3 regions of the Enterocloster citroniae genome follow, and region 1 is predicted to be linked to each of the others. Evidence: predicted binding sites of a transcription regulator. Region 1 holds the regulator's gene; each other region holds the start of a gene.

Region 1 (7,679 bases):
ACGCGCTTTCCAATGCCGCAGATGATCTCATAATGGAAACCGCCGCTTATTTCTGCCAGTTCCTCCACGGAAATACATTCCTCCCCATCCCTTCCAATAAGCGTCACCTTATCATCCTCCGAAGCATCGGGGATATCCGTCACGTCCACCATAAACTGGTCCATACACACACGTCCCAGTATCCTGGCCCTCTGCCCCCGAACCAGCACGGATCCTTTGCCTGAAAGGCTTCTAAGGTAGCCATCCCCGTATCCCACCGGTATGGTGGCCACGCGCATGGTCCTGTCGGCCACAAAGGTTCCCCCGTAACTCACCTGGTCTCCGGGCTCAATGGTCTTTATGTATGTGATAAAGCTTTTTAGTTCCATGGCGGGCATAAGCTTTACCGCGTCCCTGCCCACCTCATCAGAAGGGTAGAGCCCGTAGATGGAAATCCCGGCCCGCACCATGTCCAGTCCGTTGGATTCCAGGGATTCCACAATCCCGGCGCTGTTGGAGCAATGGCGGATGGGGATGGTCACATCCCTGGCCGAGAGCATGTCCACAAAATCCGTATATGCCCTGTATTGGGCGGTGTATGCGGTCTTATCCAGCTCATCCGCCTTTGCAAAGTGGGTGAACATCCCTTCGATACAGACTCCTCCCAGCCTGCTCATCCTGTACACCATGTCCGCGGACCTTTCATCGGGCTTCATGCCGATCCGGTTCATCCCCGTATCCACTGCCAGATGGATATTGGCCTTTTTTCCCATCTTCACCGCGGTGTCGGAAAGCTTCCTCACCTCCTCGTACCGGAACATAGCCGGACGGATATCATAGTGGACCAGTTCCTCAAAACGGCTCTCATGGGTCACACCCAGTATCAGGATCATTTTCCGGATCCCATGACGGCGCAGTATAATGCCCTCATCAATGGATGCCACCGCATATCCCTCCACATACGGGTCAATGGTCCTGGCCACGGGTACTGCCCCATGGCCGTATCCGTCCGTCTTGACCACACCCATCATGGCAGTGGACGGAGGCAGGTTATCCCTCATGGCCTTCATGTTGGCTGTCACTGCATCCAGGTTTATGGCCGCATATACTCTGCTGTATGGTTTCATTTTCAATGCCTCCTGTTATTCATGCGCCACGGACTTCATGGCTGCTCCGATACAATCTGCCAGATCGGAAGCCAGAAGGCTGTGCTGTCCTATTTTCCCTGCTGCCTGCTCACCCGCACGCCCATGGAGATACACCCCCATAAGCGCGGCCTGTTCCTCCTCCATCCCAATGGCGGCCAGTCCGGCGATGATTCCGGTAAGCACATCACCGGAACCGGCTTTTGCCATGGCGCTGTTGCCGCTGGAATTCACATAGAGGGTGCCGTCCTTTCCCGCCACCACGGTGGCCGCATCCTTGAGCACACAGGTGATCCCGTAACGTCCCGCGTATTCCAGGGCGGCTCCTGTGAGGTTTTCTTTGACGGCATCTATACTCTCACCGATGAGGCGGGCCATCTCTCCCAAGTGGGGGGTGATGATGATATTTTCCGTAAAATAAGTGGTGAGATATGGATGTCCTGCAATGGCATTAAGGCCGTCCGCGTCAATAATGACCGGCACAAAGGCACTGGTCAGTATATCTTCCACCAGATACTCCACATAAGGTTCGCTTCCCAGCCCGGGCCCCAGCACCACCACATCAGCCCAGTTCATCTGTTCCTCTATCATCTTCTTAAACTCTTCCCTTCCCTGGATCAGCTGGTCCGAGGTGTAGGTGGCAATGATGGCTTCCGGCAGCCGTTCCTGAAGGATCTGGCGGTTTTCCTCCACTGTGAGCAGTTTCACAAGCCCCGCACCGGTGCGGTAAGCTGCCAGGGCGCTTAAATACGCTGCACCGCACATGTTTTTGGACCCTGCTGCGATCAGGACCTTCCCAAACGTCCCCTTGTTGGAATAGGCCGGGCGGTCCGGAATCAGACACAGGTCGCTGCTTTCATAAGTAAGCCCATACCCGTACCCCTCCTCCTGATCCCTCACGGCATCCAGGGCGCTTTCCGGAAAACCGATGTCGCAGACCCTGACGGTTCCCGCATAGGCACGGCCCGGATAGAGGGCGGTTCCCATCTTCTCCCATCCAAAGGTCACTGTCACATCCGCCTTCAGTGCCATCCCCATGACCTGGCCTGTGTCTCCATGGATCCCGGAGGGAATATCCACCGCCACTGTATGGGCGGCATGCCGGGCCTCCAGCATTTCCATACACTGCCTGTATTCCCCCTCAATGGGGCGGCTCAGTCCAACGCCGAATACCGCATCGATCAAAACAACGCAGTCCTCTCCCGCCGCTTCCTGCCACGGCCTCATCTGCATTCCCAGGTTCCGGGCAATGGCGGACTGGGCCAGAAATTCCGCAGTCCCACGGTCCGGATCCCCCACCACAAACAGGCTGGTTTTATATCCCTTCAGGTGCAGCATCCTGGCAGCCGCCACACCGTCCGCCCCATTGTTGCCCGTGCCGCACACGGCCCAGATCACATCCGCTTTCCCGGCAGTCTCCTCAACCGCCCGGGCCACCCACATGGCCGCCCGTTCCATCAGCACCATGGAGGGCACTCCAATGGTGTTGATCGTATAGGCGTCAATCGCCTTCATCTGTTTTGCCGTTACCAAAGTTCTCATCCCCGCTTACCTCCTCGCTATGAGCACTTAGAGACCGTATTGGGGTCTCCCGGAAATCAAAAACCGGCAAGCAAAAAGGTACTCTCCTTTGCTTGCCGGCTGTTTCTTACTTTGACGTTTTCCCTTCGATTTCCGCCTGATCGTTCATACTGCAAACCCTGTATGACAAACGCATCAGACTTTCGGACAGGTGTACATTCTCCACCACCACATCGTCCGGAACCACCAGATCAGTATGGGCAAAGTTCCAGATAGCTTTAATGCCGGCCTTTACCAGACGGTCTGCGATCTCAGACGCCTTTGTCTTTGGAATGGTCAGGGCTGCGATCTGAATTTCGTTCTCCTTGATAAAAAACTCCAGATCATCCACAGACCGGATCTCAATTCCGCGGATCACAAGACCAATGAGCTTTGGATTGATATCAAACATACCCTTGATAACAAATCCACGTCTCTCAAAATTCGTATAGTTGGCAATAGCCTGGCCCAGGTTTCCGGCACCGATAATAATCAGGTTGTGCTGCTGGTCAATTCCCAGAATCTTTGCTATCTCAGCATACAGGTACTTTACATTATATCCGTATCCCTGCTGTCCGAATCCTCCGAAATTATTAAGATCCTGGCGGATCTGTGATGCCGTCACCTTCATCCTGGCACTCAGCTCATTGGAAGATATGCGCTCCACACCCTCTTCAATCAGCTCTCCCAAATAGCGGTAATAGCGGGGCAATCTTGAAATTACCGCCTTCGATATCTCTTTGCGTTCCATCGTGTTCCACCTTCCCCTTACGCGTTTCTCTGATACATCAAAATGATCCAGATAACAGTATCTAAATCATACCTAATGGTTCTATTATAAACAAGCGTCAAAAAAATGTCAAACACGTTTAAGTATGTTCTTGAAAAAAATATCCTCTTATATTATACTGATGAGTGCAAAATAAAGAATTTTTGACAATAAAAAGCCTAAAAACCTCACAACATACAGCGAAACATTTTCGCATACAGGCGCCCCCAACCCAGGCGCTGAGTGTCTGGCACAAAGGAGTTACCCATGATTTTATCATGCAGCAATATAACCAAATCATTTGGAGAAAAACATATTTTAAAGCAGGTATCCTTCCACCTGGAGGAACATGAAAAGGCCGCCATTGTGGGCATCAACGGCGCGGGCAAATCCACCCTGCTTAAGATCATCATCGGAGAACTGTCCGCAGACCAGGGCGTGGCAGCCCTTGGCAAAGGCACCTCCATCGGCTATCTGGCGCAGCATCAGGATCTGGACAGCGAAAGCACCATCTATGACGCACTCTTAGAGGTAAAGCGCCCCATCATCCAGATGGAGGAACGGATCCGCAGCCTGGAGCTGGAGATGAAATCCGCCACCGGCGATGTACTGGAGTCCATGCTGTCCGAATACAGCCGCCTGAACCACTCCTTTGAGCTGGCCAACGGCTATGCTTACAGGAGTGAGATTACCGGTGTATTAAAGGGCCTTGGATTTGAGGAGGAGGAATTCACCAAACACATCAACACCCTTTCCGGAGGGCAGAAAACCCGCGTTTCCCTGGGCAAGCTGCTTCTCACCAAGCCGGATATCCTGCTTTTGGATGAGCCTACCAACCACCTGGATATGGAATCCATCGCCTGGCTGGAGACATACCTTAAAAGCTACAGCGGCAGCGTCATTATCGTGGCCCATGACCGGTATTTCCTGGACCGGGTCGTCACAAAGATCGTGGAGCTGGACAATGGAACAGCGACCGTATTCTCAGGCAACTACTCTGCCTACAGCGATAAAAAAGCCATGCTTCGGGATGCCAGAATCCGGGCATACTTAAATCAGCAGCAGGAGATCAAACACCAGGAAGAGGTGATCACAAAGCTCAAATCCTTTAACCGGGAGAAATCCATCCGCCGGGCTGAAAGCCGGGAAAAAATGCTGGAAAAGATAGAGAGGTTGGAAAAGCCGGTGGATATTGATGATTCCATGGATATCCGCCTGGAACCGGATGTGGTCAGCGGCAATGATGTTCTGTCCGTCACTGACCTGAGCAAATCCTTTGGCAGCCAGACCTTATTTTCCAATGTGGATTTTGAGATAAAACGCGGGGAGCGGGTTGCCATTATCGGCAATAACGGTACGGGCAAGACCACCCTTTTAAAGATTATCAACGGCCTCCTGGACGCTGACAGCGGTGAGATCCGCCTGGGCTCCAAAGTCCATGTGGGTTACTATGACCAGGAACACCAGGTCCTTCACATGGAAAAGACGCTGTTTGAGGAAATACAGGACACCTATCCCAACATGAACAATACACAGATCCGCAACACCCTGGCCTCCTTCCTCTTTACCGGAGATGATGTGTTTAAGCTGATCAAAGACTTAAGCGGCGGCGAACGGGGGCGCGTATCCCTTGCAAAGCTGATGCTCTCCGATGCCAATTTCCTTTTACTGGATGAGCCTACCAACCATCTGGACATCACCTCCAAGGAGATACTGGAGAGCGCCCTGTGCCGGTATACAGGAACCGTGCTCTATGTGTCCCATGACAGGTATTTTATCAACCGGACGGCCACCAGAATCCTGGATCTGACCAGCCGGTCCCTGATCAATTACATTGGAAATTACGATTATTACCTGGAGAAAAAAGAGGATGTGGAAGCTGCATTTGCTGCAAGGAACCCATCCCCTGCCTCACCTTCAAAGGAAGGTCCGGAAGCGGCACCTTTTGCCGGCTCCCCTGCCAGCGATGTGAAAATGGACTGGAAAGCCCAGAAGGAGGAACAGGCCAGGATCCGCAAACGCCAGAATGAGCTTAAGAAAACAGAGGATTCCATCCATGCCCTGGAAACCAGGGACAGCGAGATTGACGGTCTTCTGGCCCAGGAGGAGGTTTATACCGATGTGGCCAGGCTGATGGAGCTGAACAGGGAAAAGGAGGAGATCGCATCCCGGCTGGAGGAATTGTACCAGCGCTGGGAAGAACTGGCAGAGGATTAAAAACACGGACGGCTCACCGCCAAAAGAGGCGGGAGCCTTGATCGGAAGGAAAGGCGAAGGGAGTCATATTATGAAATTAAAACGGATGTTTGCTTTGGCCGGAGTGGTGCTTTTAGGGGGACTGTTTGTGCTTGCCATTGTCCTGGCAGTGACAGGCGCCCCCAAAAACCACCTGATGGCAGTAATTTTTTCCATGGTGTTCATACCCATCATCATGTTTTCCATGGGACTGATGACACGGGTCTTAAAACCCTCCGATCCTCCGGAACCATTGGATGGACCAGACGGGGAGCCAAAGCAGGAGGAAGACCTTACAATTGAGTAGGAGGCGGTGATTGACCGCCGTCCTCTCACACCACCGTGCGTCAGACTGTCTAACGATAAGGTTTTCAGTCTAGATGTACGATGCTTTTCCTTTTGTTTTTTTGTATTCCGCATATAAAGCACTATAATTAAGTACAGTGTATAAATCCCTGCGCTGGCTTCGGCTCCTTTGGGGCTTCCAGAAAACAGCCAGTTCTTACGCCCTATCGTAAAGGGACGGATGCAGTTTTCAGCAAGATTGTTTGAGACAGCGCAGTTCCCGTCCAGCAGATAATTCATCAATCCGTTTCTCTGGTTGAAGGCATAGCTAAATGCCTCTCCAAGTTTGGATTTTGGAAGGATTCCGGCAAATGCCTCTTCCGCCCACGACCAAAAGGCCTCTAATACAGGCATTTCCTGTATCAGACGCTGTTCCTTCCTGCTCTGGGGAGACAGGACTTCCAGTTTTTTCTCAATCTCAAACACCTTATTGATGTAGCTGATGGCCTGTGCCGGAATCGTTGTTTCCCGGCTTTCCGTATCGTTCGCAAGAGCATCCACAAAGTATCTGCGAAGGTGTGTCCAACAATAACATCTGGTAATCCCGGATACTTTTTCATAGCCTTTATAAGCATCTGTGGTGTTCTTCCTTCCGGCTTCACCCAGCACCTGTACCGGCGTCTCGTCAATGTGCAGGTATCCCTGTTCCAGAAGTCTTTTCCGTAAAAGCCCGACAATCGGAGACAGCCAGTCCCTACTCGTCTTACCAGGTCAGGAGTGTATTTCCCACCTTTGATTCTCTCGATAAGTTCTTTCTGATTTTCTCGAAGGTACGCGCCTATTTCCTCCACGCTCATACCATCGATTCCCGGCGCTTCCTTGTTTGCCTTCACTCTCTTATAAGCTCTGTTTAGATTATCCTTGTCCAGTATCTTTTCCAAAAGTTCCGGCTGTGCACTGTCCCTTTCCTTCCATATCCGGCGGAAAGAACGGTGCGCTCTCACATCCCCTTCACGTTCCGCGCTATCTCTCGATAGTGGTTATCCCTTTCAGGACATTCCGTACAGACCTCCCCGGGTACCACACGTTTCTTTCTCTCCATCCATCTGCCACATTTACCATACATGATTCCGTGTAGTTATTGGGCTTCGGCTTGGCTCGCAGTCTTACCCTCATGCATAGCCTGATGTGATTTCTGTTCGTCAGACCAGAGATTTGCCCGCGGGTTAGTATATTCCCCACATCCGGCTTTCTTCAGATTCCACCTCACGATGGACACCCTTGCCTTCAGCTATATCCTTCCCACTACCGGGCGGATTCCAGACTTTCACCGGTTAAAAACGTGCGCCGCCGGGCGCACGAGAATAAAAAACAAGAGAACATACAGGGGGGAATCCCCTATCTGGTATGTTCTCCTGTTTTTTATTTTTTCCTAAATGTCTCTCTTAGCATGTTATAGAGAAGATAAGCAGCAATGCCGCATCCCCCTCCAATGATTATCACATCAAGTACTGTATATAGCATCATTTCACCTCCTACTTATCATCTTCTCCCCTGTAAGTTAATGGGCAGGCTACAAACAAGGCTATGGTGGAGCAAGCCAGCCCAAACAGGAAGTGGCTGATTCCCAGAGGTGAACCCATTAACCAGTAGCCGACCGTGGATATCACAGCAACTGCGATCGTAATGGCTGCTCCTCTGGGGTT
Region 2 (7,679 bases), on a different contig from region 1:
CAGCCGTATGGCTGCCTTGTTTAATCAGGTACAGCTTGCAGTAACCGGTGCGGAATTATCCTGTACCAGTTTGGGAAATACTCCTGTGGGCCTGTACAGCCCTGTGACCATGAAAGGGATATATAGGGCATATCCCTTTGACAACACGCTAGTGGTCCTGGAGGCAGATGAGACAGTGCTCAGGGCCTCCCTGGAGCGGTGCGCAGCTTACTTTACGCTAAAGGATGGAAAACCGGCAATATCGGAAGTGTTCCTGGAACCAAAGCTGGGACATTTTAATTACGATTTTTATGCAGGAATCTCCTATGTCTTTGACATAGGACGTCCTGTGGGACAAAGAGTAACCAAGCTGACCAGGACAGACGGCACTCCTCTGGGAAAGGGAAAATTGCGGCTGTGTACCAGCAATTACCGCGCCACGGGCATAGGGGGATATGAGCTGTTGGGCCGCTGCCCTGTATTGTGGAAAGGCACTGTGCAGGTGCCGGAGCTGATCGCCCGTTATATCCGCTCCAACAGTCCCGTAAAACTGCCGAATAGGGAAAGCTGCCAGGTGATCTGGCAGCCTCAGACGTGATACGGTCTAATATGTAGGTATTCCGGGATCTGAACATATTTGGACAAAGCTGCTCTCTGTACGGGAACGTCCGAGGGGGCAGGCCCCCCGGACTGTTTTAATTCCGTTTCCATGCTGGGTCCTGACCGGTCAGGATCAGGACTCCATGCCTCTTCCCGGGCATTCCTCCGGGATGGAAGGGGTGGCGTCAGCGGTTCCGGGCAGGTCGATCTCCGGAATGTCGCCATCGCCGTAAGTGCTGCTGTTTCTTCCCGGAAGCTCCAAGGGCTCCATGGGTGTCTGTCCGGCATTCATGGCCATCATCCTTTCGTAAACATGTTTTCTACATAGTTGCGCATTTCCTGTCTGCTCTCAATGGTTCTGGCGCCATTGACGATTTGTTCCTGTTCCGGTTTGGAAAGCCCTGCAAAGCGGTTTAAGGCATCGGAATGCATGGCCAGCTCCATAGTAAACCCAATGGGCAGTTCATCATTATCTATCATGTTCATCACCTCATGGTTAGTATGGAGGATAAGGCGGGAAAATATGCGTTTTTTCAAGTATAAAAAAGTGGATGTACAGGGAGTCTGCTGCACATCCACGGGATAGGAAGGAAATTGAATCCTAAAAGGTTCCGGTAACAGAAGCGGGGATGGTAAATTCCACTGCTCCCATATAACCAGGTGCCACATCATATTCATTAAAAGCAATTACAAGTTCACCGTTCTGATTAAAATAGTAACTTTCATCCCCGGTCAGTCCCTTAAAGTCCTCCTCAGGCATCTCGGAATGATAGAAATAGATAATATTCTCGTCCGCGGCCATCTGAGCTTCCATCTGCTGCTTGATCTGATCGCTGACAGCTTCCAGGGCTGCCGGTTTGTTTTTCAGAAGTTCTGCCAGGGTTATGACATTTCCTGTTGTCTTGTCAATGGTAAAGATCTTAACAAACTGAGTGCCGCTGGCCATGGTAAGGGTGGTGTCGATCCGGATGGACAGGTATTTGTCAGTGTCAGTCACCACCTTGTATCGGGAATCCACTCCATAATGGCCTTCACCATTGTTTGCGGCCAGTTCTTTTTCGTAGTCGGCAATGAATTCATTGGCATATTCCTCAATGGATTTATTGGCAGGGACCTGGGTTTCTCCACTGTTCTCCAAAGTTACCTGGGGAACCTGGATATCTGCTTCAAAATTGCCCTTTTTATCTTCAAAGGTACGGAAGGTAACTACTTTGGCAATGGATCCGATCACGGGTATCTGCTCCATTGCATTGGCTGTGGTAGGATTTAAGTTAGCCAGCAGGGTAATGGTCAGCATGGCTGCTGCTGCGACCCCGCCTGTATGTTTTGCAAATTTCATAATGATCACGCCTTTCTGTTCTCTTTTTGCCTGGGCAATGCCCGTCTGCATGCGCGTCTTAGCTTCTTTTGGCACAGGAATGTGGTCATATTCCTGCTTTAACATGTCCATCTGTTTTTTTTCATCCTGTTTCATGAGCATTACTCCTTTCTAAAATTTATCTGCAACATCTTTATAATGTTCGGCCTCCAGGTTTAGTCTTAGCTTTTTCAGGGACCTGTACAGCCTGGCTTTTACCGTGTTCAGGTTATCACCCAGGATATCTGCAATGTCCTCCAGCTTCAGGTCCTCAAAATACCTGAGGATAATAATTGATTTGCTTTTGTGGTCCAGCTGGTTCAGTATGGTCCGCAGTTCCGTTTCCTGATACTGATCCTCCACCGGGATCTCCGGCAGTTCCTCGGTCAGTGTCTCCTTCTTTTTCTTCCGTAACAGATCCAGGGCAGTGTTGACTACGATCCTGTAAATCCATGTGGACAGGTAGTCTTTATTCTTAACCTTGCCGCAGTCCCTGATCGCCCGATAGGCGCTTTCCTGGACTACATCCAAAGCATCGTCTTCATTGCGCATATAGCTATATGCCAGGCGGTAATATTTCTCATAATTGTCCGTGAGAATCCGTTCGGTGTCCGCCGTATTTTTTTGAAAGCCCATGTATTGTATCCTCCTTTCGTATCCTTCTGTGTGTTAGACGTTTGAGGATTCCATAAAGTTGCACTCATTCCTACATTTTATCGTAAGAATTGTGAAATGCAACATCCATTGTGTTTTAAATCAAAAAATGTTATATTGATAATACCCTTAGTGGACAATCGCATACGCTCAAACCGCTGTTTTTTTGAGGCTGGCCGCGTTAACGCCAGTGGGCGCACGTCCGGCGGTAATATCGCGGGATTACTGATCTGTTGTGTGAAAACATGTGTCCCCTTGTCCGCTGAGGGTATGGTTTTATAAAAAGATAAATCGGAAACAATATGAAAGGTATACGTCAGATGAGGGAAGATTATACAAAGGACATGGAGATAGGGGATGACATCCGCCACGTTCCCCTGGAGCCCGGGAAAAGTCGGGGAACCAGGCAGAACAGGCCTGTGGGTGCTTCACATATGGGAGGAACCAGGCAGGATAACGGCGCTGAGGGGGCGTTAGTTCCGGGCCGTTCCAGGGCAAAAGGAGCCGGACGTTCACGTTCCAGGGAGGAAGCGGCCTTAAGAAAGCGGGCTGGTTCAGGGAACGCGTCCGCAGCGGGAGAGGATCACAGCGCGGGGGGAGGCCACCGCACAGGGGAAAGTCTTCGCACAGGGGAAGGCCACCGCACAGGGGAAGGCCACCACACAGGGGAAGACCACCGCACAGGGGAAGGCCACCACGCGGAGAAGGGGCACATAGCACAGATCCGCGCGGATGCAGGCAGCCGCAGTTCCCGTGGAGCAGGCAGCCGCCTGGCCCGAAGCGGCTCACGGGATGAAACCCAAAGCAATTCACAAGGCGAAACCCGAAGCGGCTCACACGGCGAAACCAGAAACAGGTCCCAGCGCGAAGGGAAGAATGATTCGCGGGGGAGCGGCAAAAGGCGGGGAGTACCGGTGCTCGCCCTTTTACTTGCATTTGTGCTGGGCATAGGCGCAGGATTTGGCGGAGGTTATTATCTCTGGGGGTGGGAACGGCCCTATACGGTGGACCTGAAAGCGGCGGAAGTGCCTGAATGGGTAAAACAGGATTTTATAAGGAAGAATATATTTTCAAGACCGGATGTCAGCAGGCAGAGGGTTAATAATATCGTGATCCATTATGTGGCAAATCCGGGGTCCACGGCAGAAAACAACAGGAATTATTTTGACAGCCTGGCGGATCAGGATCCACAAAAGGGCGGAACCTCCACCAGCAGCCACTTTGTGGTGGGTCTGGAGGGGGAGGTGATCCAGTGCATCCCCATTACTGAAATTGCTTACGCAAATGCCCCCCGCAATGACGACACCATAGCCATAGAGGTCTGCCATCCTGATGAGACCGGGAAATTCAACGATGCAACCTATGAGTCGGTGGTAAACCTGACCGCAGCTCTGTGCAAGGAACTGAAACTGACATCCAAAGACGTGGTCCGCCATTACGATATCAACGGAAAAGTTTGTCCCAAGTACTTTGTAGATCATGAAGATGCATGGGAGCAGTTAAAAAAGGACGTGGATGCTGCCATGAAAGGCAGCAAATGACAGGCGGTTACAGCAGGTGAAATTCCGGCACCCTTTCATGGTATACCGCATAATGGCGGAAGCCGCATTCTAACAGGATACGGCGGCATTCCTCAAAGGCATTGCCCAGGAATTCCGGAGAGTGGGCATCCGACCCAATGGTGATGATCTCACCGCCAAGTTCCCTGTAGCGCTTTAAAATCCTGCTGCAGGGATTGGGCTGTCCCAGACCGTATTTAAAGCCGCCCGTATTGCACTCCAGTCCCTTGCCGTGCCGGATCAGTTCTATGAGAAGGGGTTCGATCCATTGTTCATAGCGCTGGTAGGTATAGCAGGAATTCTGATGAGGGGCGTAACGCACAATATAATCCAGATGACCAAAGGAATCAAAGGTGTCATAAAGGTTGCGCACACGGCTTAAAGATACTTTAAAAAACTGCTCCAGACCATCCTCCTCACCGTAGGTTTCCCAGTAATCGGAATCATAGGGATCCATTCCCATCACAAAATGGCTGGACCCGATAATGAAGTCAAAGCAGGAGCCGTATTCCTTTTCAAGATTGTGAAGATATCGTTTCAGGTGGTTCTGAAGGCCCAGTTCCACCCCTATATTGATACGTATCCTTTCCTTATATTCATTCCTAAGGCTTTGAAGGACAGTGAGATAGGACGGTATATCCAGGTTAAAGTTGGTGTCGCAGAAGCTGGTATCATAGTCATGATGGTCAGTGATGCACATTTCCATCATGCCAAGCCGGATGGCTCGTTCAATCTGCCGGCGCACGGGGGTATCGGAATCACCGGAAAATTCAGTATGCAGATGACAGTCGTAAATCATGGAAGGTTCTCCTTGTAGTTATTACTAAATAGGCATTATTATATGAAATAAAATTTGCCGGAGCGTGTGGACATTTAGTTCCACCCAGGCACGCTCTAGGTTCATTATAGCAGAAAGTTCCCGAAAGAAAAGATTTTATTTTATCAACAAATGAATAAGAGTGCTCCAAGGCGTGGCATAATGGATAGTGGGAAATTCAGGGGACTTTAGGCCCGTACAGGGGCAGGGGATGAAAGGAATTTCCAGAAAAAGCCAGTCCTGCGAAAAAATGAAAAAAGGACTTGCCATTTGCTGAGAAATTGATTACAATGTAATAAGGTTGATTATTATTTAACAATAATATAATTTTTAACAAACTAGGAGGAATTGAATCATGGCAGTAAAAGTAGCAATTAATGGTTTTGGACGTATTGGACGTCTGGCTTTCCGTCAGATGTTCGGAGCAGAAGGTTACGATGTAGTAGCAATCAATGACTTAACCGATCCTAAGATGTTAGCTCATCTCTTAAAGTACGATACAGCACAGGGCGGATATGCCGGAGTCTATGGCCAGGGTCTGCACACTGTAGAGGCTGGAGAGGATTCCATTACTGTTGATGGCAAGAAGATTACCATCTACAAGGAACCAAAGGCTGCTGATCTTCCATGGGGCGAAATCGGTGTTGACGTAGTTCTGGAGTGTACAGGTTTCTACTGCTCTAAGGACAAGGCTCAGGCACACATCGAGGCCGGCGCTAAGAAAGTTGTTATTTCTGCTCCGGCAGGCAATGACCTTCCTACTATCGTATACAGTGTTAACGAGAATGTTCTGACAGCTGATGACAAGATCATCTCTGCAGCTTCCTGTACAACAAACTGCTTAGCTCCTATGGCTAAGGCTCTGAATGATTACGCTCCGATCCAAAGCGGTATCATGTCCACCATCCACGCTTACACAGGCGATCAGATGATCCTGGACGGACCGCACAGAAAGGGCGACTTAAGAAGAGCAAGAGCTGGCGCAGCCAACATCGTTCCTAACTCTACCGGCGCAGCTAAGGCAATCGGTCTGGTTATCCCGGAACTGAACGGCAAGCTGATCGGTTCCGCACAGCGTGTTCCGGTACCGACCGGTTCCACCACTATCCTTACAGCTGTTGTTAAGAAGGCTGGCGTTACCAAGGAAGACATCAATGCCGCAATGAAGGCTGCTGCTTGTGAGTCCTTCGGATACAATGAGGATGCAATTGTTTCCTCTGACGTGATCGGTATGAGATTCGGCTCCCTGTTTGATGCAACTCAGACCATGGTAGCTCAGATCGCTGATGATCTGTATGAGGTTCAGGTTGTTTCATGGTATGACAATGAGAATTCTTACACAAGCCAGATGGTAAGAACCATTAAGTACTTTGCTGAGTTAGGCTAATCTGAATTAAGCATTAAGTAGACTCATGAAGGGTCCGGTCGTTTGGACCGGATCCTTTTTATCCCATTGGATATGGCGAGTAAAAAATCTCATGACACTGAAAGGGGAACATAACCATGTTAAATAAGAAAACTGTGGATGATTTAAAAGATTTAAAGGGCAAGAAAGTACTGGTACGCTGTGATTTCAACGTACCGTTAAAAGAAGGGGTGATTCAGAACTATAACCGTATTGACGGTGCCATCCCAACCATTAAGAAGCTGCTTGACCAGGGCGCTAAGGTGATCCTCTGCTCCCATCTGGGCAAGCCCAAGGGTGAACCTGTGCCGGAGATGAGCCTTGCACCGGTTGCTCCCGCGCTGAGCGAGAGACTGGGCGTAGAAGTGAAGTTCGTGGATGATGCCAAGGTTACAGGACCGGAGACACAGAAAGTTGCCGCTGAGTTAAAGGACGGTGAAGTACTTCTGTTGCAGAACACACGTTACAGGATCGAAGAGACAAAATTTAAAGACGGCGATGCCGCTACCGAGGCATATGCTAAGGAACTGGCTGATCTGTGCGATGGTATCTTTGTAAATGACGCGTTTGGTACCGCACACAGGGCTCACTGCTCCAACGTGGGCGTTACAAGATATACCAAGGAGAACGTGGTTGGTTATCTGATGGAAAAGGAGATCAAATTCTTAGGCCAGGCTGTTGAGAATCCGGTCCGCCCCTTTGTTGCTATACTGGGAGGAGCTAAGGTTTCCGATAAGATCAATGTGATCAATAACCTGCTGGATAAGGTTGACACCCTGATCATTGGCGGCGGCATGGCTTACACCTTTGCCAAGGCACAGGGGCAGGAGATCGGCAATTCCTTATGTGAGGAAGATAAGCTGGATTACGCTCTGGAGATGGTTAAAAAGGCGGAGGAGAAGGGCGTTAAGCTGCTGCTTCCCGTTGACCATGTAGAGGGTAAGGAATTTTCCAATGAGACAGAGCATAAGGTAGTGGATGTGATCGATGCCGGCTGGTCTGGCTTTGATATCGGGCCAAAGACAATTGCTCTTTATAAGGATGCGTTAAAGGGCGCAAAGACGGTTGTCTGGAACGGACCCATGGGCGTATTCGAGTTCTCCAACTTTGCTGAGGGAACACTGGAAGTATGCCGCGCAGTGGCAGATCTGGCGGATGCTACCACAGTGATTGGCGGCGGTGATTCCGTGAATGCTGTCAAGAGACTTGGTTTTGCTGACAAGATGACACACATCTCCACAGGAGGAGGCGCTTCCCTGGAATTCTTAGAGGGCAAGGAACTGCCGGGTGTGGCTGCAGCTGACAACA
Region 3 (7,679 bases), on a different contig from region 1:
GCAGTCCGTCACCGATCAGATTGATAGCCAGCACGGTCAGCGCAATGACAATTCCGGGGAACATGATCAAATGCGGGTAATTCAGTATATGGGTTCTGGCATCCGCCAGCATGGCGCCCCATTCCGGCGTGGGCGGCTGGACTCCCAGGCCGATGTAGGACAGGGCCGCCGCCATGGTGATGTTCATGCCGATATTCATGGTGGCGTCCACGATCACCGGGGATACCACGTTTGGCAGGATGTGGCGGAACATAATGCTTAGATGGGAACAGTTGATGGACTGGGCCGCCTCCAGGTAATCCTTGGAGCGCTCCGAGAGAATCTGCCCCCGGATCAGGCGCACGTCAATGGGCACATTTCCAATGGCCAGGGCCAGCACCGTATGGAAGAATCCCGCGCCCAGCACAGCTGAAATGAGGATGCACAACAGCATACTCGGAAGGCTGGACCAGATGTCCAGAAAACGCATGATCAGAGTCTCCGTCCTGCCGCCGAAATATCCGGCGATACAGCCGATCAGGCATCCCAGCACCGCGCTGAACACTGCGGCGCAGATTCCCAGGGCCAGGGAATACCTTCCCCCGTAGAGAAGGCGGCTGAACAGGTCGCGTCCCATTGCGTCTGTCCCGAATATATGCTTAAGGGACGGCGTCCCAAACATACCCGCCAGATCCATTTCATTTACGCCGTAAGGCGCGATCATGGATGCGGCTGCACATGACAGGACAATGAGGGCCAGCAGGACCATTCCCACCCTGGAACCCTTATTTTTCCAGATTCTTGTAAATGTCTCTGCAAAAAGTGATGATTCGCCTGTTTGATTCATTTTCATGCCTTGACCGCCTTTCTCTTTTTCACGCCCGAATACTGAGCCTTGATTCTCGGGTCAATGAGTGCATAAATCAGGTCCACCGCCAGCATAACCAGGGCTGTGAAGACCGCAAAGAACAGTACGCAGGCCCTGACTACCGGATAATCCCGCATGTTGATCGCATTCAGCATATAAAGTCCCACGCCGGGAACGGAAAACACGCTTTCTATCACAGCGGACCCGGCCACGATTCTTGCAAACCCGGCGCCGATGGATGTGATGATGGGCATCAGCGCATTGGGAAGCATGTGCTTTAAAACGACCATTTTCTCATGCTGGCCCTTGGCCCTTGCCGTGGTAATGTAATCCTCGCGGAATACCCCCAGCATACTGGCCCTGGTCTGGCGCGCATTGACCGCGATGCCGCCCAGGGCGCTGCATATGATAGGCATTACATAATACTGGGGGCCTCCGATTCCGTAGGAGGGAAGCCAGCCCAGCTTTGCCGAGAACAGAAGGATCATCATCAGAGCCACCCAGAAATCCGGGCAGGAGATGAAAATCATGGCAATGGCCATGGTCAGGGAATCCTGCCATCTGCCCTCGTGGGTCGCCGCAAAGATCCCAAGATACAGGCCCAGTCCCAGGTTCAGCACCATGGCGCTGACGCCGATCAGGATGGTACGCGGCAGGCGCACCAGCATTTCCTGGTAAACAGGTTTGTCGTAAACCCAGGAATTCCCGAAATCCATCCGGATAAATGTATTGTAGAAATAGCTTCCCAACTGTGCCGGATACGGCCGGTCGATCCCCATCTTTGTCCGCATGAGAGCGATATCGGACGCGGAGGCATTTCCTCCGGCGATCACAACAGCAGGGTCGCCGGGGGTAAAATACAGGATAGTAAATATGATAAATGCCGTTCCAAGCACAATTACGATCATCCAGAGCAGTCTCTTTAATATATATTTTCCCATATGATTCACTCCGATTTTTACAGGTTAATCCAAATAATAGTCGCATGCTCCCGGAAGAAGGAATTCACTCTCGCGGTACACCAGGTTTGCAAACTCTTTGCTGTACACCGCGTTCATCTTCGGCATGCACAGCGCATGATAATACGCGTTCTCCACAATGTAATCATGGACCTTGGCCATGTTTTCCTTGTTGTGTCCCTCTGCCGTGTTGGCTGTCTCAAACAGCTCCTGCAGTGTATCATCATGTAAAAATGCCATATTGAAACCGGTTCCGAACTCATTGTAATTGATGGGCCGGTTCCACTCTCCCACCTGTGTGCCGCCGCCGGGATTCCACAGCAGCAGATCCCAGGCTTTTGGATTATTCACATCGGACTGCACCAGCGCGCTTTCCTTGGAATTGATCTCCACATTGATTCCGGCCTGTAAAAGCAGGGCCTGGATCATGGTCATGATGCTCTTTAAGTCTTCCCGGTTAAATCCTTCCAGGGAGATGGTTTCCCCGTTATAGCCGGACTTGCCCAGATATTCCTTGGCCTTCTCCAGGTCATATGTATTCATGTATGTCTCCGTGTTCTCCCATGCCGGATCGTAATCGTCAAAGAACGGGGTTCCGAACGCCTTGGCCGCAATACATGTGCCGGTAGCTGCCGCGATCGCATTGTTGTCCAGTGCATAGAAAATGGCCTTTCTCAGGTTGACATCGCTCATAAGACCGCCTTCCGTACAGTTGGGAATCAGTACGTACATCTCAGATCCCTGGGTTACAAACACACCGTAACGGTCCGCATACTGCCCTCCCTCTGCAAAGTCGGCCAGGTTCTCTGCAGGAACTGCCTGTGAATACTGGATCTGGTCCGTACTGAGAGCAATGACATGCTGGGACGCCTCGGCAATAATATCATACTCAATGGTCTGTACATTTGCCTTGTGGTTCGCGTCTCTAAGTTCTTCAGACTGCCAGTATTTGTCATTAGCCACCAGGGTCAGATGGGAACCGGATACATACTCGCTGACCGTGTACGGACCAGTGCCGACAGGCTTGTCCGCAAAGCCTCCGATCTCCTCGTAGGATTTCTGCGAAACGATCATGGTGCGGCACCACGGCCACTCCAAAGCTCCCACCTGCTTAACAGGACCTGTCCATGTATACTCCACAGTATAGTCATCGACTGCCTTTACACTGTCAAAGATATCATATTTTACTGCATTTCCCGAATCCACGATCAGCCCAACGGAAAAAACCACGTCCTGGGCCTTGATCTGGTTGCCGGCTGCATCGTAGATGTTGTCATACAGCGTCACCCTGGTGTGAGTCTCATCCACGTTCTCATACTCCTTTGCCATGATCGGAACATACTCGCCTCCCCTGAAATCAAAGAGCGCCTCGTAAATATTGTAGTAAATATACTGTTTGCTGTGATCCCCGGCCCATGTATACGGCGCAAGGTCCTGAGGATCACTGGAAAGCGCAACCGTCACCTTTTCGTAGCGCCCGTCCGAGTCAGCCGTTGTCCTCCGCCCCGCTTCCGCCGTGGGGGCTTCGGACGAAGCCGCGGCCGCCTGCTCCTTGTTATCTTCTGGAGCACTTCCCGCCTCTGACGTCTTCGCCGCGGCTCCCCCGCCGCCACAGGCTGCCAGAGAAACTGCCATGGATGCCGCCAATGTCACTGCCATTACACGCTTTAACAAATTTCCGCCCCATCTTTTCTGCATTTCTTGTACCTCCCAATCAATTTGTGTGATTTTATTTTAGTATATTTGTCAATAATGAACAAACCGATTTTGGAAGTGATTTATGCAGTTTGTGCAATTAGTATGTTCTTGAGCAAGGTCCGGGCCTTGATACCCGTTGTTTCCCAAGGCCCTGCTATAGGCCTCCGGGAAGGGGGCATAGTGTCTGTTTTTATCAGATATCCCTTTGCGGGAAAAAGGGAATAGATATTGTTGGTCTTATAATAGATGGCTACAATAATGCGCTCCGGCCCCCCGGAACACAGGTCAATACAGGATTGTGAAAATTATAAAAAAGGCTCTCATCATACAAATAGGGGCAGGATTTTCTCAAATCCTGCCCCAACTGTCGACAAAGAGTCTAATGTCAATATGATAGCTGAAATTTATAACTGATTATAACTGAGGACCTGCGGATACTAATGCTTTTCCTGCTGCATTGCCCTCGTACTTAGCAAAGTTCTTCACAAAACGCTGTGCCAGATCCTGAGCCTTGGTCTCCCACTGGGAAACTTCGCTGTAGGTATCGCGTGGATCAAGGATTGCAGGATCTACGCCTGGAAGCTCGGTAGGAATCTCAAAGTTAAAGTATGGAAGCTGCTTTGTAGGTGCCTTGGCAATGGAGCCGTCCAGGATCGCATCAATGATGCCGCGGGTGTCGCGGATGGAGATACGCTTTCCGGTGCCGTTCCAGCCGGTGTTCACAAGGTATGCCTTTGCGCCGCTCTTCTCCATTCTCTTAACAAGCTCCTCTGCATACTTGGTTGGATGCAGTTCCAGGAATGCCTGTCCGAAACAAGCTGAGAAGGTAGGAGTCGGCTCTGTGATCCCACGCTCTGTACCGGCAAGCTTTGCTGTAAAGCCGGACAGGAAGTAATACTGTGTCTGCTCCGGTGTCAGGATGGATACTGGAGGAAGCACGCCGAATGCATCTGCTGACAGGAAGATAACATCCTTTGCAGCAGGAGCAGCGGAAACCGGACGTACGATCTTCTCAATATGGTCGATCGGGTAAGATACACGTGTGTTCTCTGTCACGCTCTTATCATCAAAGTCGATCTTTCCGTCAGCATCAAGGGTAACGTTCTCTAAAAGAGCATTGCGCTTGATCGCATTGTAGATATCGGGCTCAGAATCTTTGTCAAGATTGATAACCTTGGCATAGCATCCGCCCTCAAAGTTAAACACGCCGTTGTCATCCCAGCCGTGCTCATCATCTCCGATGAGAAGACGCTTGGGATCTGTTGAAAGAGTGGTCTTGCCTGTTCCGGAAAGTCCGAAGAAAATAGCGGTATTCTCGCCGTTTAAGTCGGTATTGGCAGAACAGTGCATGGAAGCAATGCCCTTTAACGGCAGGAAGTAGTTCATCATGGAGAACATGCCCTTCTTCATCTCACCGCCGTACCATGTGTTGACAATAACCTGCTCGCGGCTGGTGATATTGAACATGGCGGCTGTCTCTGAATTCAGGCCCAGCTCCTTGTAGTTCTCTACTTTTGCCTTGGAAGCATTGTAAACAACGAAATCCGGCTTAAAGTTCTCCAGCTCCTCAGCGGTTGGCTGGATAAACATATTCTTAACGAAATGAGCCTGCCATGCAACCTCAACAATAAAACGGATTGCCATACGGGTGTCCTTGTTTGCTCCGCAGAATGCGTCTACAACAAACAGTCTTTTGTTGGAAAGTTCTTCCAGAGCGATCTTTTTTACCGTATCCCAGGCTTCCTGGCTGGCCGGATGGTTATCATTCTTATATTCATCAGATGTCCACCATACGGTGTCCTTGGAATTCTCGTCCATGACAATGAACTTGTCCTTAGGTGAACGTCCTGTGTAAATACCGGTCATAACGTTAACGGCACCGAGTTCACTTACCTGTCCCTTCTCATAGCCCTCCAGTTCGGGTTTTGTCTCTTCTTCAAACAACATTTCAAAAGAAGGATTGTAAACAATTTCTGTAGTTCCGGTAATTCCATACTGACTCAAATCAACATTTGCCATCTTTCATTATCCTCTCTTTCATTTTATCGAAATCCTTCTCATTATCTCATTTTGTTAATTAAAAGTCAATATTTAAAAGAGTAAAATCGAAGATAATGTTCGGATATTTATACAATCCCCTTTAACGCACGGCTGAGGACTGTTTTTAGTATCTCCATGTCAATGGGTTTTGCGATATGCGCATTCATCCCCGCATCCAGCGATTCCTGCACATCCTCGGAAAATGCATTGGCTGTCATGGCAATAATGGGTATCTGCCCGGCGTCCTCCCGTTTCATCCTGCGGATGGCCTGGGCGGCCTCATATCCGTTCATCTTGGGCATACGTATGTCCATCAGGACAGCGTCATAGGTGCCAGGGGCCGCGTCCATGAAGGCATTTAATGCCAAAGCCCCGTTCTCCGTCACATCCGAATGCGCCCCCTGCATCTTAAGCAGTTCGCAAAGTATCTCGGCATTGATATCATTGTCTTCAGCGATCAGGAACCTGCGGCCTGCAAATATCTGGTCCGGTGCAGCCACATCATGGCCCGCTCCTGAGGATTCCGTGCCGGCTTCATCCCCGTCCCCATACTCACATTCCAGTTCAACCCTGAATGTAGTGCCCATATGGACCTTGCTCTCAACGGAAATATCCCCTCCCATGAGATCTACCAGTCCCTTGGTAATGCTAAGTCCCAGTCCTGTACCTTCCACCCTCGCCGTATTGCGTGTAAAGGGTTCAAAAATATGGGATAAAAACTCTTCCTTCATACCGATCCCCGTGTCCGACACCGTAAAACGGTAGCGGGCATACCCCTGGGGCCTGACCGGTGTTACTTCCTCTGCCAGGAAATCCACCCTACCCCCCTCCGGAGTAAACTTGACCGCATTGCTGAGAAGGTTTATGAGTATCTGGTTCATACGCAAGCTGTCACCGTAATAATAAGCGTGCTCAATCCCCCTGCTTTGGATGGTAAATGTAAGTCCCGCCGCCTTTGCCTGAGGTTCCATGATGGCGGACAGCTTTTCCAGCAGACCGGACATGGATATCTTCATATGGTTCAGGCTGATCTTAGACTGCTCGATCTTGCTCATGTCAAGGATGTCGTTGATCAGGCTCAAAAGATGGCTGGATGAGACTGATATTTTCTGAAGGCAGTCCTCCACCCTCTCCCGCTCATCCAGATGGGCCTTGGCCAGCATCGTCATGCCCATGATGGCATTCATAGGGGTACGGATATCGTGGCTCATGGTGGAGAGGAAATCACTTTTAGCCTGGCTTGCCTCCCTGGCAACGGACAGAGCCTCCTCAAGGGCGTTCTTCCTTCTGCGCTCCTCTGCCAGCATATCCGTCACATCCGCCCTGACAAGGCACACGGTGCGGTGGTTCTCATCCCCCCACAGCACATTGATCTGCTTATAGCGGATCCCGTCCTCCCCATGGTATGGAAACACAAAATCATACCCACCCGGTTTTAATGCGAGCGTCTGCAGAATATATTCCAGGTTAAACTGGTTCAATGCATGATCCCTATCCTCACCAGGATCATACTGCCTTACAAATTTCTCTGTCGCCTTGTCGTAATCGTCAATTTTAAAAGGCGGAAGGTTCTCCAACACGGTCTGGCGTGTATGCATGGTCAGTCGGCCGGTGTACACATCGATGATCCCCACCAGTTCAAAGGTGTATGCCATAATGTTCAGGAATCCCTGCTGCTCCCGCACCGAATCCGTTATATCCGTGCGCACAAGGCAGACTCTGCCCAGGCGAAGGTCTATCTCCGATACTGTCATATTCTTGGTACGGATATCCCGTTTCTCATCCATGATGGAATATGAAAATGTATACGGCCCATCTTTTTCCAGGCGCCTGCGGATCTCACCCGGATCCAGGGAATTAAAAAACTGTTCCCTGTCCTTGGGCACGATCACCTGCCCCAGCATATAGCTGAGATGCCCTGAATGGCATCCTGACCGGCTCGGAAGACAGCTGGAGTTCTCATTACAGGTCAGAACCTTATAGGTGTCCTGCTCCAGGTCCAGGTCTATGACAAAATCGTAGCTGGTCACGGAAAGCTGGTGCAGGATCCTGTCATTGATCACCTGTTCCGTAATGTCCGTCACTGTCAGGATTCCCGTCACATCGCCCGTGTCAGGCGCATCTACCAGATTCAC

Evidence for each region. Region 1 encodes Rex, which represses fermentation and respiration genes when NADH is low (regulators of the CRP and FNR family bind a similar motif). Its sites were predicted from a motif close to ATTGTTAANTANTTAACAAT; they were not measured.
Region 2: the regulator Rex is predicted to act here: its motif matches at 5,267-5,286, upstream of gap (type I glyceraldehyde-3-phosphate dehydrogenase).
Region 3: the regulator Rex is predicted to act here: its motif matches at 5,574-5,593, upstream of pckA (phosphoenolpyruvate carboxykinase (ATP)).

The regions. Positions count from the first base shown of each region.
Region 1 covers NZ_JBEPLZ010000049.1:3,843-11,521, reverse strand. The annotation lists gene alr (alanine racemase) at 1-1,106, opposite strand, end outside; gene ABID13_RS27975 (NAD(P)H-hydrate dehydratase) at 1,122-2,666, opposite strand; gene ABID13_RS27970 (redox-sensing transcriptional repressor Rex) at 2,773-3,435, opposite strand; gene ABID13_RS27965 (ABC-F family ATP-binding cassette domain-containing protein) at 3,721-5,670, shown strand; gene ABID13_RS27960 (hypothetical protein) at 5,741-5,995, shown strand; partial or broken gene ABID13_RS27955 (IS66 family transposase) at 6,130-6,729, opposite strand; partial or broken gene ABID13_RS27950 (group II intron reverse transcriptase/maturase) at 6,729-6,977, opposite strand; gene ABID13_RS27945 (sodium:solute symporter family protein) at 7,509-7,679, opposite strand, start outside.
Region 2 covers NZ_JBEPLZ010000008.1:92,562-100,240, reverse strand. The annotation lists gene ABID13_RS12925 (bifunctional metallophosphatase/5'-nucleotidase) at 1-577, shown strand, start outside; gene ABID13_RS12920 (hypothetical protein) at 713-871, opposite strand; gene ABID13_RS12915 (hypothetical protein) at 877-1,059, opposite strand; gene rsiV (anti-sigma-V factor RsiV) at 1,181-2,053, opposite strand; partial or broken gene ABID13_RS12905 (sigma-70 family RNA polymerase sigma factor) at 2,040-2,572, opposite strand; gene ABID13_RS28650 (peptidoglycan recognition family protein) at 2,893-4,131, shown strand; gene ABID13_RS12895 (histidinol-phosphatase HisJ family protein) at 4,139-4,948, opposite strand; gene gap (type I glyceraldehyde-3-phosphate dehydrogenase) at 5,322-6,353, shown strand; gene ABID13_RS12885 (phosphoglycerate kinase) at 6,470-7,679, shown strand, end outside.
Region 3 covers NZ_JBEPLZ010000004.1:279,580-287,258, forward strand. The annotation lists gene ABID13_RS07230 (ABC transporter permease) at 1-832, opposite strand, end outside; gene ABID13_RS07235 (ABC transporter permease) at 829-1,788, opposite strand; gene ABID13_RS07240 (ABC transporter substrate-binding protein) at 1,813-3,504, opposite strand; gene pckA (phosphoenolpyruvate carboxykinase (ATP)) at 3,919-5,523, opposite strand; gene ABID13_RS07250 (PAS domain-containing protein) at 5,631-7,679, opposite strand, start outside.